DNA from 2 places in the Brevibacillus parabrevis genome. Region 1 is predicted to be linked to the other one. Evidence: a T-box and tRNA genes for the amino acid it is inferred to sense, from the RefSeq annotation. Region 1 holds a T-box; the other holds one or more tRNA genes.
What was found. The T-box of region 1 lies ahead of ileS (isoleucine--tRNA ligase). A T-box ahead of a tRNA ligase gene usually reads a tRNA of that ligase, here a tRNA-Ile.
Positions count from the first base shown of each region.

Region 2: it has a tRNA-Ile gene. The T-box ahead of ileS (isoleucine--tRNA ligase) is inferred to sense a tRNA for this amino acid. The anticodon was not compared.

Region 1 is NZ_CP064090.1:3,118,417-3,121,831, reverse strand. Features, by position in the region: gene ileS (isoleucine--tRNA ligase) at 1-1,945, opposite strand, end outside; T-box leader at 1,994-2,262, opposite strand; gene IRJ17_RS14930 (DivIVA domain-containing protein) at 2,334-2,819, opposite strand; gene IRJ17_RS14925 (YlmH family RNA-binding protein) at 2,919-3,415, opposite strand, start outside.
Region 2 is NZ_CP064090.1:2,889,311-2,892,725, reverse strand. Features, by position in the region: gene drmA (DISARM system helicase DrmA) at 1-951, opposite strand, end outside; tRNA gene IRJ17_RS13800 (tRNA-Val) at 1,587-1,662, opposite strand; tRNA gene IRJ17_RS13795 (tRNA-Ile) at 1,707-1,783, opposite strand; gene IRJ17_RS13790 (hypothetical protein) at 2,074-2,514, opposite strand; gene IRJ17_RS13785 (phosphatidylglycerophosphatase A family protein) at 2,758-3,357, opposite strand.

The DNA of each region.
Region 1 (3,415 bases):
TGCGGATTTTGCGGTACACTTCGGCGATCTGATTCAGGATCGCGTCAGAAATGCGCACGTCTGCCTGATAATCAACAGAGGCTACCCACAGGCGCAAAATATCGGCGCCCAGCTTGTCGATTACTTGTTGCGGCACTACTGTGTTGCCAAGCGACTTGGACATTTTGCGGCCTTCCCCGTCGAGAGCAAAACCGTGGCTCAGGACAGCCTTGTACGGAGCCGTGCCATAAACCGCAACTCCCGTAGACAGAGAGGAGTTGAACCAGCCGCGGTACTGGTCGGAACCTTCCAGGTACATGTCAGCCGGCCAAGCGATGCCGCGCTCGCGCAGAACAGCCTGGTGGGAAGAGCCGGAGTCGAACCATACGTCCATGATGTCTGTCTCTTTGCGGAAATCTTTGCAGTCGCATTTGCTGCAAGCAAGACCTTCCGGAACCAGCTCGTTTGCTTCGCGGGCAAACCAGGCAGAAGAACCTTCTTTGCGGAACAACTCGGCGATATGGTTGATCGTCGCGTCGTTGATGATTGGCTCATTGCAAGATTTGCAGTAGAAAATCGGGATCGGAACACCCCATACGCGTTGACGGGAAATGCACCAGTCGCCACGATCTGCAATCATGTTCGCCAGGCGGGTTTCTCCCCAATGCGGAATCCACTTCACGTTTTTGATCGCTTCCAGCATTTGTGCGCGGAAGCCGTCGATGGAAGCAAACCACTGTTCTGTCGCACGGTAGATAACCGGCTTTTTCGTGCGCCAGTCATGCGGGTAGGAGTGCGTGAAGAAGCTCAGCTTCAAGAGCGCTCCATTTTCTTTCAGCTTTTCGGTGATGACCTTGTTCGCATCCTCGTAGAAAAGACCTTCGAAACCCGGTGCTTCACTGGTCATTTTTCCTTCGTGGTCGACAGGGCAAAGTACACCCAGATTGTATTTTTGTCCGACGGCAAAGTCGTCTTCCCCGTGTCCAGGAGCGGTATGCACGCAACCCGTACCTGCATCGAGCGTCACGTGTTCTCCGAGGATCAATGGGGATGTGCGGTCGTAGATCGGGTGCTTGGTCAATACGCCTTCCAGCTCCTGACCTTTGAAGCTGGCGACAATTTCCACGCCTTCCCAGCCGATTTCCTTGCTTGCCGCCTCGATCAGTCCGTTGGCAACGAGGAATTTGCGGCCGTCTGCTTTTACGACGTTGTACTCCAGTTCAGGATGGAGCGAGATCGCCAGGTTGGCCGGGATCGTCCAAGGTGTCGTCGTCCAGATGACAACGCCTGTCTCTGTATCCAGCTTGCCTTTGCCATCTGCTACCTGGAAGCTGACGTAAATGGACGGAGAACGCTTGTCCTTGTACTCGATTTCAGCATCCGCCAGTGCGGTCTCAGAAGACGGGGACCAGTATACACAACGCAGCCCTTTGTAGATGTAGCCTTTTTTCGCCATCTCGCCAAAAACGCGAATTTGGTTGGCTTCATACTCAGGGAGAAGCGTCACATACGGATTTTCCCAATCGCCGCGAACACCCAGACGCTTGAACTGGTCGCGCTGCTTGTCAATGTAAGACCAGGCATACTCTTCGCAACGCTTGCGGAAGTCGTTTACCTCGATGCTGCGGCGATCCAGACCTTGTGCGTTGACAATCGCCTGCTCGATCGGCAATCCATGCGTATCCCAGCCCGGAATATACGGCGCGTAGAAGCCGGCCATGGACTTGTAGCGAACGATGAAGTCTTTGAGAATTTTGTTCAGTGCGTGCCCGATATGAATATCTCCGTTGGCATACGGAGGTCCGTCATGCAGAACGAACGAAGGACGGCCTTCGGTACGCGCAAGCACTTGTTGGTAAATGTTTTGCTCTTCCCATTTCTCCTGCATTTGCGGCTCGCGGCTTGGCAAGTTTCCGCGCATCGGGAAATCGGTTTTTGGTAGCGATAAGGTTTTGCTGTAGTCCATAGCCTGATTCACTCCTAGAAAATAAATAAAAGCCTTCTCCCATCCCCAAAAAGGGACGAGAGAAAGCTCCCGTGTTACCACCCTGATTGAACCAAATCGCTGCTCATACAAAGCAGGCGTGATTGATTCCACTCGTTCATTCGTAACGGGAATGACTCGCTCACTTACTCGCCGATGCCGTCGCAAACTCGCGGCATAAGCTTTCGGATATTGAACTCCCGGGTGATTTTCGGCGGGGCAACTGGTCGGGTTTTCACCTGGTCCCGACTCTCTTTGGCAGTGCTGTTCCGCGTACTCTTCCCGTTCATCGTCTCATGTTTATATGGGCTGATTTTTTTGACAAAGTTGTTTTACATTATAGTACCAATATCGGCACATCGTCAATGTTTTATTCAACAGCGACCGCAGAATCAGCCTGCTCGATATCATCCCAGGCGCCCTGCTCCAGCATTTCCAACTGTGCTTCCAAAAGAGTGCGGAAGCGCATGCGGTACACGGACGCGCGTTTTTTCAATTCTTCGATTTCGATGGCAATCTTCCGGGATTTGGCCAACGCTTCGTTGACAATCCGATCCGCGTTTTTCTCTGCTTCCTTCAAAATCAGCTGTGCTTCCTTGCGGGCATTGGACTTGACGTCCTCCGCTGTCTCCTGGGCGACCAGAATCGATTTGCTCAAGTTTTCTTCCAAGCTCTTATAATGGTCCACACGCTCATTGAGAATAGCGATTCGTTCTTCCAGTTCCTTTTTCTCTTTAATGAGAAGTTCGAAGTCCTTGATCACCTGATCGAGAAATTCGTTTACTTCGTCGACGTTGTACCCGCGAAAGCCTGTGCTAAATTCTTTATTGTGTATATCCAATGGCGTTAATGGCACATGAACCCCCCACTTTTCCCGATAATTCGTACTTATGGTTTCGACAGAATCGGCTTTGTTTCCTGCCTTATTTTACATTTTTTTGCGGCCTGCTTCATTTTATGTAACCAGTCCGACAATCATGCGAAGTCTTCCACTGCGGGTTGTTCCTGTTACCTCGATGATTTTGAACCGTCCGAAGCCGGCAAGTGACACCATGTCGCCTTCTGCAAGCTGAGTCGACGGATCTTCGGTCACTTTCCAGTTGACCTTGACTTTGCCTGCGCGAATCGGGACCAGTGCTTTTGCCCGGGACATGTTGTGCACTTCTCCGATCACCGCATCCATTCGCGGCGAAGGAACGGTAATTGTCTTTTCGACCAGGCGGGCAGCAGGCGGCGTGAACGACTCCCACGCCACGCGTTCAACCTGCACGGAAGTACGGTGAATCTGCGTGACTTGCAGGCAAACGAAGTCAACCACTTCCTCCGCCGCAATGACATAGCAAGTCCCGGCGTCCGTCAGCATGTCGCCGAATTTTTCCCGCTTCATCCCGGCACTCAGGACAGCTCCCATCACATCGCGATGCTCCAGCGTGTGAAAGCGTTGATCTGCCT
Region 2 (3,415 bases), 230 kb from region 1:
ATCAGGGTTAAACTCAGGCTTTGGCCCATATTGTTCCCTCCACACCATACTGGGCGCTTCCATCGGGTATGTCGGAGTGTAGTCGGTCCTCAAATCTGGAGAATTAAACTGTATTCTAATCTGTTCTGGAACGATACAGCCATCACTCCAAATAAACGGTGGAAATGTTAAATCTTTTAGCTTTGGGTGTTCTCTTTGAATATCAATTGATTTCCAAGTAGCACCAACTAAATGTCCTCTAGCAATAGCAGTCCTTTCCTTATATAGAAGTTTAAGTGAATCCTCCTCTTCAAGTTCACTTACACTTGCATTATCATATATTGTTTCGTCATCAAGAGCACAAAACTCAAATCCAGACACTTTATTTATGCGGATTTCAGGTTGAAATACGAAATCAGCTGTAGTTGGCTTAGAATGGTTATCCAATGGAGTATTGTTAACCAAAAAGATAGAAATCTTATAGCGATCAGTTGCAATTTTAAGAGTCCTTACAAAAAACTCTACACCAGTTTTTTCATTATCACACCAATAATGATTAGTAGTGATATTGAACTCTTTATGGAACCAATATGGCTTTCGAAGCCACTCAGTCCCATTAGATATGTATCTTCCCCATGTAAAACATACATTAGCCAAAGCATTTTCAGATGAAATTTCTGCGACGAATGAAATTCCCATCGATTTAGGAAGTGATTTTGGATCTAAAGATGGTGAACCAGCTATCGCAGGCTCAAAAGAATCATCATTTGAATCCTGTTCATCATCTTCCCCATCATTCATTAATTCGGCTTCAGCATCAATGTCTCTAGTTGTATTCGCACTCCTTGGCGAAAGTACGCCAACAATATATTCATTTCTAGGATCAAAGTCATTTGGTAAAGTTTCATTAGCTCCATTTCGGGGACCTAATACTTCTCTAATTAGTTCCCCTAGAATTATTGCTCTTTCCATTTGATCAACCCCTTGTCTAATTTCCTAGTACAAAGGGCTTGTATTCGAGATAAAACGACAAAAATCCTCTTCCAGTAAACAACAATTATAGAAAAGCCCAGCAAAAACTTTCACAGTTTTTAGAAAATACTCAACAAGTATTAGTATTGTTTTACCAATGAAAGTAATATTGTGTAAAAAAGTTAGTACAAATAATTAGCTTACCCCTTTCCGTTTTCTGAAAATATGATTCTATCTAAATAAAGGATAACATCACTTGATAATACCAAGAAAGCTACGCCCCAGAAAGTAGACTATTCGATCTGGAGAAGGCATACACCTTATGAAAACAAACTAGAACTTATAGATGGTGGATGCTTTTGGGGGGACGAACAGCGTAACAGAATGACATTAATGCTTGTTTATAACATGGGACTTTAACAGTTAATCCAGATACTCCTCGATGAATCCATAAACGAGTTACGCAAATTATTATCGTAACTATGTTAAGCTGGAAACATTAGTCACTATTGACCAGAATACTATTCTTGACCAATTCTTGACCACGAAAACTATTTTAGGGGGCGCTCCCGATCACCCTACTTCAAGACAAAAAGAAAAACCCTTGAATAACAAGGGTTTTATCGTTTGTTTTATGGTGATCCGGACTGGGTTCGAACCAGCGACCCCCACCCTGTCAAGATGGTGCTCTCCCAACTGAGCTACCGGATCATGGGATATGTATGTGACCTTGTGAAACGTATGTACTCACTTAATGGTGGGCCCTGTAGGACTCGAACCTACGACCAATCGGTTATGAGCCGACCGCTCTGACCAACTGAGCTAAGGGCCCCAATCGCACCGGACGTCGATCACATTTATTACTATACAGCATCCTAAATTGGATTTCAAGAGGAAATGAATAATTTCTTGTAATTTTTTTCACTCTGACCAAAAGAACTTGAAAAACCCGCTTAAAACCTACTTTATTGCGTATTCACCACCTATAAAACTCAAGCTGTCTCCCCTTTCTGCTGAAAAATAACCGATAAATTTTTCCTCGCCCTCCACTCCTCAACTTTTCCAAGTTGTTACTGACTGCCCCCCTTTTCTAAGTACACTCCTAAATCATTGCTACATCCATCAGTTTTGGGGCTTGGGGAATGAAAAGTGGGGATCGGGAGGGAGTGCCGTCGCATTGCTCTTGTTCTTGTTCTTGTTCTTGTTCTTGTTCTTGTTCTTGTTCTTGTTCTTGTTCTTGTTCTTGTTCTTGTTCTTGTTCTTGCTCTTGTCCTTGCTCTTGCTCTTGTCCTTGTTCTTGTCCTTGCTCTTGTCCTTGCTCTTGTCCTTGCTCTTGTCCTTGCTCTTGTCCTTGCTCTTGTCCTTGCTCTTGTCCTTGCTCTTTATCCCTCTTCTTCCCCTACTCCAACACTTTAACTTCCCCCTCCCCCTACTCTCACCCCCGAACCCCAAAAGCCATCCCCGCCGCTCCTCTCCCCACCCTTCCTGCCTCTCGCTCCTGCAAGCGGCAGCCCAAATGGGAACAGCACCAACGAAAAAATGGCTCTTGATTACTTTATACAATTTACTATTTTTGGATCTTCACTAGATTTTTACAACGCTCTATCTTTTTACCATCTACTACCTTTTCAAGACCGACAGGCTTTTCACAATCCCGCCAACAAAATTCCGCTTCCTTGCTCTTTCTTACCTTACCCCTGCTCTCTAATCCCTGCCCAAAACAACCACACAAAGATAGGTAGGTAACAATCCAAGCCACCTAAATCCTCTCAACCATCAAAACCGCCAACCTACGCAGCAACGCATTTACCCCGCCTGCTCGGTTCCCCCGGCCTTTTCCTCCACGCGCAGCTTGGCTTCCCCGCGCTTGAGTGCTTCGGCTTCCAAGCGGGCTTGTTCTGCTTCCTGCTCATCCCGCATGCGGTGAGCCATGCGGCTGGAGGCGTTTGCGGCCACGCTGGCTACGAGATCGTCGAGGAAGGTGTGGACGCGGCCTTCTTCCGACTTGGTGTCCAGTCTTTTGATGACGCCCACTTTATGTTTGTCCAAGTGACCAAAAGTGGTAACTGCGATGCTGCCGTATCCGAAGACGGAGCCTAGTGCCAATGTCTCGTCGCATCCGAACAGGCCTTCGTCCGTTGCGATGATCGATTGGAGCGGCTCGGACAACAGTCCTTTTTCCGCCAGCGTATCCAACTCAACGCCTACCAAAATGGCGTGCTGCATTTCCCTTTTTTCCAAGACGGCTTTTACGCTCTCGATGCACGGTTCTATGGTCAGGCCAGGGTGATAGGGGGCCTGCATGAGATAGACAATCTCAGCGATATCCTCCACCGTGACGCCACGTTCTGCCAGACGGTTGAGAGCAGCGTTTCTGACTTCGATGCTGTGTACTTGCTTCTTCATATAAGAGACAACCCCTTCCACAAATCGAGTGAAGTCGTTTCCTACCATAGTATCACAT